DNA from 2 places in the Micromonospora sp. NPDC057141 genome. Region 1 is predicted to be linked to the other one. Evidence: riboswitches for the same ligand, from Rfam matches in the RefSeq annotation. Region 1 holds a riboswitch; the other holds the start of a gene.

Region 1 (7,381 bases):
CGATCGTCTCCGGCGGCCCGGGCACGGGCAAGACGGCGGTGGCGCTGCACCGGGCGGCGTTCCTGCTCTATTCCGACCGCAGCCGCTACGCCGGGGGCGGCATCCTGGTGGTCGGCCCGTCGGCGGTGTTCGTGGAATACATCGCCTCGGTGCTGCCGTCGCTGGGCGAGGAGGCGGCGACGCTGCACTCGCTCGGGTCGCTGTTCCCGGGGATGGGCGCGACGCGCACCGACCCGCCGGAGGTGGCGGCGGTGAAGGGGTCGCTGCGGATGCGCCGGGTGCTGGAGCGCGCGGTGCGGGACGCGGTGCCGGGCGGGCCGGGCGAGCTGCGGCTGCTCTACCGGGGTGAGCTGCTGCGGCTGGACCGCCGGGAGCTCGACGGCATCCGGGACCGGGCGCTGGGCCGGGGGGCCCGCCGCAACGAGTCACGCCGGGCGGGCTTCGACGGGGTGTTCGCGGCGCTGTGGGCGCAGGCCCGCCGGCTGGGCATCGGCCGGCTGCCGGAGCAGCGCGCGTTCGAGGACGAGATCGCCGAGCGGCCCGAGTTCCGCGAGTTCCTCAAGGCGTGGTGGCCGCGGCTGCACCCCCGGCACGTGCTGGGCTGGCTGGCCCGCCCGGATCGGCTGCGCCGGTACGCCGCCGGGGTCCTGTCCCGGGCGGAGGTCGGCCTGCTCGTCGAGGCGTACCGGACGCTGGACGCCGAGGGGCTGACGATCGCCGACGTCGCCCTGCTCGACGAGTTGGACGCGCTGCTGGGCAAGCCGGTGCAGCCGAAGCGTGCGAAGCGGGACCCGTTCCGGCTCGCCGGAGGCGTACGTGAGCTGAGCACGCACGCCGACCGGCAGCGGGCGGCGCGGGAGGCGGCCCGGGAGCGGCCGGAGGACTACCGCGACTTCGCGCACGTGGTGGTCGACGAGGCGCAGGACGTCTCGCCGATGCAGTGGCGGATGGTCGGCCGGCGCGGCCGGCTGGCGTCCTGGACGGTGGTGGGCGACCCGGCGCAGACCGCGTGGACGGGGGATCCGCAGGAGCTGACCCGGGCCCGGGACGCGGCGCTGGGCCGGCGGCGGCGGCACCAGTTCGAGCTGACCACCAACTACCGCAACTCGGCGGAGATCTTCGCGGTGGCGGCGGCGGAGATCCGCCGGCTCTACCCGGACCTGACGCTGCCCCGCGCGGTGCGGTCCACCGGCGTGGCCCCGGTCGAGCTGACCGTTCCGGCGGCCGGGCTGGAGGCGGCGACCGTCGCGGCGGTCGGCGACCTGCTCGGCGAGGTGGAGGGCACGGTCGGGGTGATCACGCCGGTGCCGCGCCGCGACGAGGTGGCTGGCTGGCTGGCCGGCCGGGCCGCGCCGCGCCTGCAGGTGGTGACCAGCCTCCAGGCCAAGGGCATGGAGTACGACGGGGTGGTGCTGGTCGCCCCGGGCGAGATCCGGGCGGACCCGGGCTCGGGCGTGCGGACGCTGTACGTGGCGCTGTCGCGGGCGACCCAGCGCCTCGTCACGCTCGACCCGACGGGCTGATCACGCTCGACCCGACGGCTGATCCGGCCCCGGCCGTTCACCGGCCGGACCGCCGCCGATCACTTGCATACATTGCGATGTGAACATAGATTTGGCCGGGGGGTTGGGATCACGGACGGAGGGTGTGGGCGTGGGCGCAGGTCATGACCACCACCACGGGGTGGCGGCAAACGCCTCCGACCGCCATTCGGGGCGGCTCTGGGCGGCGTTCGCGCTGCTCGCCGTGCTGATGATCGTCGAGGCGGTGACCGCGCTCGGCACCGGCTCGCTGGCGCTGCTCTCCGACGCCGGGCACATGTTCACCGACGTGCTCGGCATCGGCATGGCGCTCGCCGCGATCACCGCCACCCGCCGGGCCACCGCCGACCCGCAGCGCACGTTCGGGCTCTACCGGTTGGAGGTGCTCGCCGCGCTCGGCAACGCCCTGCTGCTCAGCGGCGTCGCCGTCTACGTCCTCGTCGAGGCCGTCCGCCGCTTCGGCGACCCGCCCGAGGTGACCACCGGCCCGATGCTCGCGGTGGCGGTGCTGGGCCTGCTCGCCAACGTCGCCGCGTTCGCCCTGCTGCGCAGCGGGGCGAAGGAGAGCCTCAACCTGCGCGGGGCGTACCTGGAGGTGCTGGGCGACCTGCTCGGGTCGGTCGGGGTGATCGGGGCGGCGGCGCTGATCATGGTCACCGGCTGGTGGTGGGCGGACCCGGCGGTGGCCGTCGCGATCGGCGTGTTCATCCTGCCCCGCACCTGGCGGCTCGGTCGGGCCGCGGTGCGCATCCTGGTCCAGGCCGCGCCGGAGCACCTCCAGGTGACCGCCGTGCACGACCGGCTGGCCGCCGTGCCCGGCGTGGTCGAGGTGCACGACCTGCACGTCTGGACGCTGACCTCCGGCATGGAGGTCGCCTCGGCCCACCTGACCATGGCGCCCGGCGCGGAGGTCGGCGCGGTGCTGACCGCCGCCCGCACCGCCCTGCACGAGGACTTCCACATCGAGCACGCCACGTTGCAGGTCGAGCCGGGGGCGGCCCGCGACGGCTGCGGGCCGGCCGGCTGGTGAGACCGACGCCCATCAATTTTCGTGACTTATACGGTCGAATGCCGGACTTGACGGGATTTATCCGCGTACCCTCCGTCACGGAAGCAGCGCTGGTCCCACAGGCACCGGTAGGCTCGGTCCCGGCCTCCGCCGGGCGGCGCCCTCCGGCGCCTGTGGTGGCCGCCGCCTAATCGCCTACGGGCGAGCCGGGGAACCATGTTCGTGGGGTGCATCCGCTCCAGCGGTAGGGATCGTCCGTCCCGAACCCGTCAGCTAACCCGGTCGGCGGCTGATGGAAGGACATGCATATGCCAGTAGTGGCACCTGTAGGAAGGATCGCCGCCCGGGTCGCGGCGGCGCTGGTGCTGACGCTCGCCGTCGGCCTCGGGGCCGCGCCCGTGACGCCGGCCGGGGCCGCGCCGCCCGTCGGCCTGCTCGCCGCGCCGGGCGACGACGAGGAGGGCGGCACCCCCGCCCTGCGCGCCCAGCTCGAAGCGGCCAGCAAGGGCTACCTGGAGGCCAAGACCGCCCTCGACCGCTCGGTGAAGCGGCAGCAGAAGCTCGGCGGCCAGCTCAAGACGGTCGAGGCCGAGCTGGTCACGCGGGGCGCGAAGGTCGGCGAGATCGCCGGTGTGGCGTACAAGAAGGGTCGGCTCACCGCCGCCTCACTGCTGCTCGACAGCAGCTCCCCCGAGGGATTCCTGGACCGGGCCGCCGCGCTCGACGCGGTCGCCGCCAACGAGGACCGGGCGCTGCGCGCGCTGCTGACCACCCGGGACGAGGCGACGAAGACCCGACAGGGGATCGACGGCGAGATCCGCGAGCAGCGCAAGCAGGTCACGCTGATGGGCAAGCGCAAGGAACAGGCCGAACGGGCGCTCACCGTGGCCAACAACAAGGCCAGCAGCAACAGCGGCGGCGGGTCCAGCCCGGGCGGCAGCTCCAGCGCCAACGCCACCCCCGCGAAGCGCAACTCCGACGGCTCCTGGCCGGCGGAGTCGTGCAGCGTCAACGACCCCACCCCGGCCAACGGCTGCATCACCCCGCGCACCCTGCACGCGCTCAACCAGGCCAAGGCCGCCGGCTTCACCCGGTACGTCTCCTGCTACCGCCCCGGTGGCTCCGGCGAGCACCCGAAGGGCCGGGCCTGCGACTTCGCCGCGCAGAAGGGCGGCTTCGGCGGCGTGGCCACCGGCGGGGACCGCACCTACGGCAACAACCTGGCGGCGTACTACGTGCGCAACGCCGACCGGCTCGCCGTGCTGTACGTGATCTGGTTCAAGCAGATCTGGCTGCCCAGCAGCGGCTGGAAGGCGTACAGCGGCGGAAACGGGGACCCGTCCAGCGACCACACCAACCACGTGCACCTGTCGGTGATCTGACCGCGCCCGCCTCGGCGGCCCTCCCCCGTGGGCCGGGTCGCCGGGGCGCTACGCCGCCCGGCCCAGCACCTCGCCCAGCCGGCGGGCCAGCCCGAGGTGCGCCGAGCGGGCCTGCCGGAAGGCGTACGCGAACAGCAGCGTCGGGGCGGCCAGGGTGATCTCCACGTCGACGCGGACGAGGCCGCCCGGCTCGTCGCGCAGCCGGGTGTGGTTACGCACCGTCGTGGCCGGCCGCTGCCGGGCCAGCGTGACGATCTCGTCGTCGGTCACCACCAGCACGTCCGCCTGATACGTCACGCCGAAGCGCAGCGGCCCGGCGGCGAGCTGATCGGTTATCGCATAACTGGCCAGGGCACCCGGCCGGGGCGGCAACCGGCGCACCCGCGTGATCAACGGATGCAGCTCGGTCTGCCGGGCGGGGTCACTGAGCAGCGCCACTGCCTCGGCCCGCGGGCAGCAGGCCTGGACCGAGTATTGGAAGCTGTCGCGCCGGGGCATCCGTCGATCGTCCCCCACCCGAGGGCGTGGAGGAAGAGCCGGGCCCCGGCGCGTGAACCACCGCCGGCGACCCCGGTCAGGCGCCCGGCAGCACCTCGGGGGTGGCCGTGCCGGCGTAGTAGGGCTCGGGGGCACCGAAGAGGCCGAGCAGGCCGGTCACCCACAGTTGCCGGTGCACGAACCGGCTCGGCTCGGTGACGACCAGCTTCACGCCGCTGACCTCGGCGGTCTGGAAGCCGGCCACCATCGCGCTGATGCCGACCGAGTCGATGAAGGTGATGAGGCGCATGTTCAGCTCGATGCGGGCGGGACGCCCCTTGGTGAGCACCTCCGCGACGGCTTCGCGCACCTCGTACGCGGTGTCGACGTCGATCTCGCCACGCGGGGCGATCTCGATGACACCACCGGAAAGAACCGACTTCACGATCGACAGGCTCACGCGAGCACCTCCACTCGCCCATTCACGGGCGCCTCATCAGTACGCGGGCCGCGACCGAGAGTATTCCTCCGACGGCCTCGGTCGCCACCCCTCGGGATGAGCAATTCGTGGATCAGGGCAAAACACGTTGCCCTTATCCGGACTTTTCAGATCCTGTTAGCCACACGACCGGCCCGGGGCCGATGTCGCCGACCCAGGGTAGCGGTCCCCTCCGACCTTCGCGCGCACCCCGCGCCCCGGGCGTGTGGTCCACCCGGCCGTCACCGGCGGGACCCGCCGCCGTTGCCCGCCCCGCCTAACATCGGCGGCGTCCACACCCGCACCACGGAAGGAACCACCAAATGATCCGGAGACTGGCCGGCCTGGCCGGCGTCGGCGCGCTGCTCGCACTCATGTTGGCCTGCGGCTTCGGCGGCGGCGGGGACGACGACGATGACGACGACGGCGACGACTTCGCCCGGGGCGCGGCGGTGGTGTCCGTACGCTGAAGGCACAGCCGGCACGCCGGGGTTTGCGGCGGCGTCGGGTGGGGCACTGCCCCGGTGGGCGGACCACGCCGGCGGGGGCGACCCACCGGCGGGCGACCGCCCACCGGTCCCACGCCGCAGTCCGAAGTGGCCGCAAGCTTCGGCACCCGAGGAGGTAGCACGATGTTCGGAACCAACCTGCTGGAGCGCCGCAGCAAGCCCGAGCGGATCGCGGACCAGGCGTGGCAGCATCTGGCCTCCGCCGTAGGCTCCGCCGGGGACAGCGTTCGGGGCACCGCCCGCTCCGCCCGGCGCAGCGGCTCCGGCCTCGCCGACGACGCGGGCGACCTGGTCGGCTCCGCGGCCGACGAGGCGCGCCGCCGGGCGGTGCTGGCCTTCGACGCGCTCGCCGGCCGCCGGCCCGCCCTGCCCTGGACGCTGCTGATCGGGGCCGCCCTGGCCGGAGCGGCGATCGGCTGGGCCGCCGGTTCGGCCGCGCGGGCCGTCGGGCGCCGGGGCGAGCGCGACGTCGAGGAGATCGAGTTCGTCGACGTCGACCGGCCCGACTCCCCGGTCGGCCTGGACGGCTGAGCTCACCCGACACGCCGGGACGGCTGAGCCGCCCCGGCTGGTCGTCATCGCCGACCCACCAAGACGCGAGGCCCACCGAGACGCGAACCGGGCCGGCCTCCGTGCGGGGAGGCCGGCCCGGGGTTCGCGCCCGGGTGGACGGTCAGTTGGCCGTGCAGGTCAGGATCGCCGGAGTCGAGTTGGCTCCGGTCCCGCTGGCGACAAAGCCGAAGGTGGTGCTGCCACCGACGGGCAGGGCCCCGTTCCAGCCCGCGTCACGCACCACGACCTGGGCCCCGGTCTGGGTGTACGTGCCGCCCCAGAGCTGGGTGATCTGCTGGCCGTTGGGGAAGTTCCAGACCACGCCCCAGTAGCTCTTCGCCGAGCCGCTGTTGTTCTTCACGGTCACCTCGCCCTGGAAGCCACCGGACCAGGAGCCGATCACCTTGTACGTCGCCGAGCAGGCCCCTGCCGGCACCGGCGTGCCCGTCGGGGTCGCCGGGGGCGTGGTGGCCGGCGGCGTCGTCGCCGGCGGAGTGGTCGCCGGGGGCGTGGTGGCCGGGGGTGTCGTCGCCGGGGGCGTCGTCGCCGGCGGGGTGGTGGCACCGCCGAGCCGGTCGGCGACGATGATGCCCCGCCCGTTGGTGCCCAGGTAGGCGCGCCCGTAGACGCGCGGGTCACCGGTCAGCGCCTCGCCCGCGTTGCCGTACTGGTGCTTGTCGTCGTTGATCCGGACCCAGGCCGCGCCGGTGTCGTCCGACCGGAACAGGCCGGCCTGGCCGTCGACGGTGCCGAAGACGAACAGCGCCGGGTACGTCTGCCCGGGGGCCGCCTTGCCGAAGCCCACGTTCACCGCCGACGACACGCCGGACTGCTTGGTGAAGGTGGCCCCGGAGTCGGTCGAGCGCCACAGCCCGCCCTCGCCGGCCAGCCAGATCTCGCCCTCCGTGCCGGGCAGGGCCTTGAACTTCACGTTGCCGGTGCCCGGCAGGCCGGTGGCCGCCGACGCGGTGAAGCTCGCCCCGCCGTTGGTGCTGACGTAGAACGTGCCGCCGGAGAAGCCGTAGAACTTGTTCTTGTTGACCCGGTCGGACTCGACGACGGCGTTGGCCGGGATGCCGGTCGCGGCCGTCCACGAGTTGCCGAAGCCGACCGAGCGGACGACCTGCTGGCCGGCGTCGCCGGGCGACCAGACGAACTGGCTGCCGTCGGCGGACGCGGCGACGGTGCCACCGTTGTTGATCCCGCCCGGCTCGCTGCCCTGGAACCAGTTGGCCCCGCCGTCGGTGGAGAACGCGACGTGGCTGTCGTTGGGGCGGTCGGCGTCGGTGAAGTTGCCGGCCCGCACCATCGTCGCCGGGTTGGCCTCGGCGTAGTCGATGCTGGTGGTGCTGGCGAAGACCGGCTGGGCGAACATCTTCGCCGGCACCGCGTCGAGGTCGGTGTGCCGGAAGCCGCCGATGTCGCCGAGCGCG
Region 2 (7,381 bases), on a different contig from region 1:
ACACCCGCCGCCTGAGACGCGCCGCCTTACGCGCCGAGAGGGGCCGCCCACAGTGGGACGGCCCCTCTCGGCGTGCGCGGCACGCGGCGTCAGAGCAGCGACATGTGCACGTGGTCGGTGTGGTTGGAGGGCCCGCTGTAGGACTTCCAGCCGGTCGCCGGGAACCAGATCTGCCGGTTCCAGATGACGTAGTAGATGCCGAGCCGGTCGGCGTTGCGGATGAGGAACGCGGCCAGGTTGTTGCCGTACATCCGGGTGTCGTTGTTGTGCCAGGGGGCGAATCCGCTGTTCTGGAGCGACCAGTCGCAGGCCCGGCCCTTGGGGTGCTCCCACGGCCCGCCCGGCCGGTAGCAGCCCACGAACCGGTTGAAGCCGGCCCGTTTGGTCTCCTTGTACGCGTGCAGTGTGCGGGGCGTGACGCAGCCGGAGGTGGTGGGGTCGTTCTCGCTGCACGACTCCGGTCGCCAGTCGCCGTCCGACGTCCGGCCCGGCCCGATCTTCGCGACCGGGGAGGTGGCGGAAACCAGACCGCCGGTGAAGCCCGCGCCGCCGACCAGCGCGAGCGCCTTCTCGGCGTCGAACTTCTTCTTCGCCATGACCGACGCCTGCTTCTGCTGCTCGCGCACCTCGGCGTCGAGCGCGAGCTTGGCCTGCTCGGCGCGGTTCTTGGCCGCGCTGACCTCGGCCAGCTTGTTGGCGTTGACCATGTTCAGCTCGTCGAGGGCGGAGGCGCGCTTGACGAACGAGTCCGGGGTGTTGCTCTCCAACAGCATCGCCATCGCGCCGACCCGGCCGGTCCGGTACGACTGCGCGGCCATCTCGCCGACCTGCGGCGCGAGCGCGTCCAGCTCGTCCTGGGCCTTCCGCACCTCCTCGGCGAGCTGGGCCTGGCGCTTCTTCGACTTTTCGAGCTTCGACTTGGCCTGGGCGTAGTCCCGGTTGGTCGCCTCGATCACATCGGTGATGAGCTGGGGCTCGTCGTCCTCCTCGTGCCCCGACGGTTGGGGGGCGGCGGAGGGCAGGGCGAGCGCCGGGGCGGCCGGCCCGGCGACGACCGCCAGGGCAGCGAGCACGGCCACCACGGGGGTCAACCAGCGGTGCAGGGGTGCCGTCACAGTGTTCCCTTCCATCGACCGCCGACCGGGTTAGCTGACGGGTTCGGGGCGGAAGTGGCCCCTACCGCTCGCGCGGATTCACCCCGGGCACCTGGTTCCCCGGCTCGCCTCGCGGCGATTGGGCGGCGGCACCGCAGGCGCCGCTTCGCGCCTTCGGCGGTGACCGGCAGCGAGGTTACCCGAGAGTCCTCGTGGGGAGCTACGTCCGGCTGCCGACTGAAAGCGCTATTTCGTAATCGCTGTCGGTGATCGGTGATGCGCTTCTCAGGGCGGATGCCGCCATTGGTCACGCTGCGGAGTGTCACCATGCGGTCTCCGTGCCTCCTTCTCGGTGCGGCCGTCCGGCCGGGGGGTGGGTGGGGGCGTGGTCGTCGGGGAACCCCTCGGCCGCCCGGCCGCCGCCGAGCGCCTCCAGCGCGAGATCCCGCTCCGCGGGCCGCCGCCGGCCGCTGCCCGGCGTACGCGTCGCCGGCACGTCCCCGACGCCCGCCGGACCGGACCGGGTCGCCCTGGTCCGTCCCGCGGCGGCGCTTTCCGCGGCGCTGCGCCCTGCCGTGGTCCGTCCCGCGGCGGTGCGGCCCGCTGCGGTGACCACGGCGGCCAGCCCGGTGGTGAGCGGCACGGCGGCGATCAGGCCCAGCGTGGCGACCGCGCTGCGGACGATCTCCTGGGCGAGGAACTCGCTGGTCAGGATCTCGGTCACCGGGCGGGAGTCGGCGGTGAGCAGGAGCAGCAGCGGCAGCGACGCGCCCGCGTACGCCAGCACGATCGTGTTGACCGTGGAGGCGATGTGCGCCCGGCCGACGCGGGTGGCCGCCCGGTAGAGCTGCAACCGGGACAGCCCCGGGTTGGCGTGCGCCAGCTCGGTGACCGTGGCCGCCTGGGTGACGGTGACGTCGTCGAGCACCCCGAGCGAACCGATGATGATGCCGGCCAGCAGCAGGCCGTGCAGATCCACGTCGCCCCGGAACATCGACAGGGTGGTGGCGTCCTCGCTGCCGTACCCGGTGAGGTGGGTGGCCGCCGTGGCGAGGGTGCCCAGGAGGCCGGTGAGCACCAGGCTGCCCAGGGTGCCGAGGACGGCCACCGACGTCTGCGCGCTGACCCCGTGGGTGAGGTACAGCACCACGAACATGATCAGCGCGGAGCCGACGACGGCGATCGGCAGCGGTGACCCGCCCGCGCCGATCCCGGGCAGTACGAAGGTCAGCAGGATGGCGAAGGTGGCGGCCAGGCCGGCCAGGGCGGCCACCCCCCGCCAGCGGCCGAACGCGACGATCGCCAGCGCGAACACCACCGCCAGCCAGACCAGCGGAGTGCCGCGCTGGTGCTCGGCGATGTTGTAGGCGCTCGCCGTCGGGTCCGCCGGGTCGGTCAGCTTCACCAGCACGATCCGGTCGTCGACGGCGACGGTGGGCGCGCCGGGGCCGGTGGGGATCGGCGTCTCGACCTGCTGCCCGGCGTCCGGCCCCTGCTCCACCCGGACGGTCACCGTGCCGCACGGGCCGTCCGCGACGTCCGGCCCGGCCTCCGGCGTCCCGGGCTGTGGCGGGCACTCCTCGGTGACCACCCGGGTCACTGTGCCGTGGTAGCGGGGCACCGGCGAGCCGCCGTCGACCTCCGGGCCGCCGTCGCGGGGCCACAGGACGATCGCCGCGATCACGGTGATCACGAAGAGGGGCACCACGGTCGCGACGAGGAGCCGCCGCACCCCTGGCGGGGTGGGCGGAGCGGGTCGGTTGTGGTCGGCGCCCATCGACGGTCTCCAAACGGTGTCAGCGCGGGATACGGCTCGGCGGCCCGGACGGTTCAGCGTCGCGGCGGTCGATCCGGGCTGGCTGCCCGAACGACCTCACCGGGCCGGCCGCCCGAGGACCCCCGCCCGAGGACCCCCGCTCCGCCGGCCCATCCGAAGCCCCTTCCGCTCCTCCGGTCGCCCGGAGCGGGATCCTGCGTCCCATCGCCCGGAATCGTAGCCACCCTCACCTGCGGACGCAGGCCGGTCGACACCATGTCGGCGACATGGCGGTGTTCCGGCCGCTCGGATACCGCCGTCTGACCGACATGCTGCCAATCTGACCGGCGGCGGGGCATCTTGGAGACATGGCCCACGAAGCGCACGCGAGGCACGGCGCACCCGCCGGACCCGGCGCACCGGACAAGCGCGCCGGACCCGGCGGGCACGACAAGCACGCTGGGCACGACCCGGAGATGTTCCGCCGCCGGTTCTGGCTCTGCCTCGCGCTGACCCTGCCGATCGTCGTCACCAGCCACCTGGTGATGGACTGGTTCGGCTACTCGCTGGAGTTCCCCGGCCGGGCGTTGGTCGGCCCGGTGCTCGGCTCGGCGGTCTTCTGGTGGGGCGGGTGGCCGTTCCTGGTCGGCGCGGTCCGGGAGCTACGCGACCGGGCACCGGGGATGATGCTGCTCATCGCGATGGCGATCAGCGTCGCGTACGTCGCATCGCTGGCCACCAGCGCCGGCGCGTTCGACCTGGACTTCTGGTGGGAGCTGGCGGCGCTGGTCACCATCATGCTGCTCGGGCACTGGCAGGAGATGAGGGCGATCGGTCAGGCCCGGGGCGCCCTCGCCGCGTTGGCCGCGCTGCTGCCCGACGACGCCGAGCGGGTCCGCCCCGACGGCGGCACCGATCGGGTCCCGGTGGCCGAGCTGCGCGTCGGCGACGTGCTGCTGGTCCGGCCGGGCGGTCGGGTGCCGGCCGACGGCCGGGTCGTCGACGGGGCCGCCGAGCTGGACGAATCCATGATCACGGGAGAGTCCCGCCCGGTCGTCCGGTCGGCCGGCGACCGGGTGGTGGCGGGCACGGTGGCCACGGACTCGGCGATCCGGGTCGAGGTGGCGGCGATCGGCGAGGAGACCACCCTCGCCGGCATCCAGCGCATGGTCGCCGAGGCGCAGCGCTCCAGCGGCCGGGCCCAGGCGCTCGCCGACCGCTTCGCGGCCTGGCTGTTCTACGTCGCCACCGCCACCGCCGTGGTCACGGTGCTGGTCTGGTCCGCCCTCGGCGACGCCGACGAGGCCGTGGTGCGGACCGTCACGGTGCTGGTGATCGCCTGCCCGCACGCGCTGGGGCTGGCGATCCCGCTGGTCATCGCGCTGTCCACGGCGGTTGCGGCGCGCTCTGGCATCCTGGTGAAGAACCGGCTCGCGCTGGAGCGGATGCGCACCGTCGACGCGGTGCTGTTCGACAAGACCGGCACCCTGACCCGGGGCGAGCACGTCGTGACCGGTGTCGCGGCCGTCGCCGGCACCGGTGAGGACGAGCTGCTGCGGCTGGCCGCCGGGGTCGAGGCGGACAGCGAGCACCCGCTGGCCCGAGCGATCGTCGCCGCCGCCGAGCAACGCGGCGGACCCGCGCCGGCCACCGGCTTCCGCGCACTGCCGGGCCGTGGGGTGCGGGCCACCATCGACGGCACGGAGTACGCGGCGGGCGGGCCGGCGCTGCTGCGCGAGCTGGGCGTGGGCCTCCCCGCCGAGCTGGACCGGATTGCCGCCGAGTGGGCGGGGCGGGGGGCCGCCGTGCTCCACCTGGTCCGCCTCCCCGGCACGGTGCTCGGCGCGCTCGCCCTCGCCGACGAAGTACGCCCCGAGGCGCGCGAGGCGATCGCCGAGCTGCGGGCTCAGGGCGTCCGGACCATCGCCATGATCACTGGGGACGCCCGGGCGGTGGCCGACGCGGTCGCCGCCGACCTCGGCTTCCGGCCCGGAGTGGACGAGGTCTTCGCCGAGGTGCTGCCGGCCGACAAGGACGGCAAGGTCACCGAGCTGCAACGCCGGGGGCTGACCGTGGCGATGGTCGGCGACGGGGTCAACGACGCCCCGGCGCTCGCCCGCGCAGACGTGGGCATCGCGATCGGGGCCGGCACGGACGTGGCCATCGAGTCCGCCGGGGTGGTGCTCGCCTCGTCCGACCCGCGTGGGGTGGCGGCGGTGGCCCGGCTCTCCCGAGCGTCCTACCGGAAGATGGTGCAGAACCTGGCCTGGGCGGCCGGTTACAACGTGGTGGCCCTGCCGTTGGCCGCCGGGGCGCTGGCCTGGGCGGGGGTGGCGCTGAGCCCGGCGGTCGGGGCGATCCTGATGTCGGCGTCCACGATCGTGGTGGCGCTGAACGCCCAACTGATCCGCCGGGTCCGCCTCACCCCCGGCTGATGTGCGTCGAAGCGCGGGCCCGTGCGGCACGTGTCCCGGCGGCAGGTGAGCGGCACGGTTCGTGGCCGGTCGCGGTGGAACCGTGTCGGGGTGTCGTGTGGTGGAGGCAGCCAAAGTTCCCGGCCCGGTCTCTTGGCGGCATCGATCGTCGACCCCGGGGCCCCGCAGCTCCTCGCCGACCTGGCCCGAGGCCACCCGCGCACCCGCGAGTCGAGGTCGGCCGACTTCAGCCGAGGCTCTAGCGTGGTGGCGTGCGGACGATGGCGGTGACGGGCGGGCGGTGGGTCCGCCTCGCGCTGCTGCTCTGCACCCTGGTCGGCCTGGCCGCCATGCACACCCTCGGCCATGGCGCGCACTCCGGCGGCACCCACGACGGACATGACGGGGCGGCACCGCGCGACGGGCATCCGATCTCCGTCACCCTCGCCAGCGGCGTGGCCGCTTCCGGACGGCTCGCCGGCGGCATGGCCGCCCCGGCTGGCGGCATGGTCGTCGCCGCCCTGGGTGCCCACGCCGGCTGTCCGGCTGGTGAGTGTGTGCCCGCCCGGCTGCTCCCGGTCGGTGGTCGCGCAGACGGGCCGTCCGGGTGGAGCGTCTGTTCGGCGGTGCTCGGCGCGCTCGGGGTCGCCCTGCTCGTCGCCGTGCTCCTGCTGACCGGCGCACGGGCGTTCGGCCCGTCCGGCCGGCGGCCCGGTGGGGCGCCCGCCGGACCGCGCGGCCCGCCCTCCCGCCCGCTCGGCCTTCGACTGGCCGAGGTCTCGGTGTCGCGTACGTAGGACGCCCCGGCGCGGGTGCCCGGCTCCGCCGGTGACCCGTGTTCCCGTCCTGCCCACGTACGTGACCGAGACCGAAGGATTCACCGTGACCACTCGTACGATCGCGCGCCGCGCCGCCCTGGCCAGCGCGGCCCTGACCGCCGTCCTCGCCCTGGCCGCCTGCGGTTCCGGCGACCACGGCTCGCCCAGTCACGACACGCCGGCCGGCGGCACCGCCACTGCCGCCGGCACCGCCACTGCCACCGCCACCGCGACTGCCACTGCGACTGCCACCGGGACTCCGACGCGCGGGCCGGCCGCGTTCGGCGACGCCGACGTGATGTTCGCCCAGATGATGATCCCGCACCACCGGCAGGCCGTGGAGATGGCCGAGCTGGCCGAGACCCGCTCCGCCGATCCGGAGGTCAAGCGCCTCGCTGCTGCGATCAAGGCCGCCCAGGCCCCGGAGATCGCCACCATGACCGGCTGGTTGACGGGGTGGGGTCGGCCGGTTCCGTCGCCCGCCTCGGGGCATGGGCACGGAGTGCCGGAGATGGACCACGAGATGCCGGGGATGATGTCCGAGGCGGACATGACGAAGCTGGCCGGCGCGAAGGGCGTCGGCTTCGACCGGCAGTTCCTGACCATGATGGTCGCCCACCACGAGGGCGCGATCACCATGGCGAGGGAGGAGCTGGCCACGGGGGCGAACCCGGAGGCCAAGGCGATGGCTCAGCAGATCGCCACCAGCCAGCAGGGCGAGATCGACCTGATGAGGAAGATCCTCGCCCGGCTCTGACGGCCAGGGCCGCCCGGCTCTGACGGCCAGGTCGCGCCATGTCGGCGAGGTGGGGGTGTCCGCAGCCCGGGATGCCCCCACCTCGCCGGCATCAAGTTGATCATCGGGCGAGCGGCACCAGTCGCTGGGCGGGTGTCAGCCGCGCTTCATGAGGCGGCCGACGGACGCCATCAGCTCGGTGGCCATCTCGTCGGTCCGGCCCTCGGCGATGCCCTCGCGCAGGCAGTGCCGAGCGTGCCCGTCGAGCAGGCCGAGAGCGACCTTGTCCAGGGCCGCCTGGATCGCGGAGATCTGGGTGAGCACGTCGATGCAGTAGCGGTCCTCGTCGACCATCTTCTCGATGCCGCGGACCTGGCCCTCGACGCGGCGGAGTCGCGCGAGCAGCTGGTCCTTGCTGGCGGTGTACCCCCGGGTCGGGGTGGGCGTGGGTCCGGTCATGCGGCCGAGATTAACATACCCCTCAGGGGTATGTTACGGTTCTCCGGGCCAGGGATACCCCCACCCGGTATCTCTGGCGTTTCGTAAGTGGCGGTCCGCCTCAC

Evidence for each region. Region 1 has a riboswitch for cyclic di-AMP ahead of ACFT41_RS10300 (coiled-coil domain-containing protein). Riboswitches for the same ligand answer to the same signal wherever they lie in the genome.
Region 2: it holds a riboswitch for cyclic di-AMP, as region 1 does, so the genes downstream of both, ACFT41_RS18455 (coiled-coil domain-containing protein) here and ACFT41_RS10300 (coiled-coil domain-containing protein) in region 1, are expected to answer to the same signal.

Annotation. Positions count from the first base shown of each region.
Region 1 is NZ_JBHUVA010000012.1:45,567-52,947, forward strand. It holds gene ACFT41_RS10290 (HelD family protein) at 1-1,523, shown strand, start outside; gene ACFT41_RS10295 (cation diffusion facilitator family transporter) at 1,654-2,571, shown strand; cyclic di-AMP (ydaO/yuaA leader) riboswitch at 2,725-2,854, shown strand; gene ACFT41_RS10300 (coiled-coil domain-containing protein) at 2,859-3,932, shown strand; gene ACFT41_RS10305 (SRPBCC family protein) at 3,981-4,430, opposite strand; gene ACFT41_RS10310 (STAS domain-containing protein) at 4,507-4,869, opposite strand; gene ACFT41_RS10315 (hypothetical protein) at 5,211-5,357, shown strand; gene ACFT41_RS10320 (hypothetical protein) at 5,520-5,927, shown strand; gene ACFT41_RS10325 (cellulose binding domain-containing protein) at 6,070-7,381, opposite strand, start outside.
Region 2 is NZ_JBHUVA010000035.1:3,887-11,267, reverse strand. It holds gene ACFT41_RS18455 (coiled-coil domain-containing protein) at 90-1,115, opposite strand; cyclic di-AMP (ydaO/yuaA leader) riboswitch at 1,120-1,250, opposite strand; gene ACFT41_RS18450 (YibE/F family protein) at 1,417-2,871, opposite strand; gene ACFT41_RS18445 (heavy metal translocating P-type ATPase) at 3,219-5,285, shown strand; gene ACFT41_RS18440 (hypothetical protein) at 5,537-6,061, shown strand; gene ACFT41_RS18435 (DUF305 domain-containing protein) at 6,147-6,839, shown strand; gene ACFT41_RS18430 (metal-sensitive transcriptional regulator) at 6,975-7,277, opposite strand.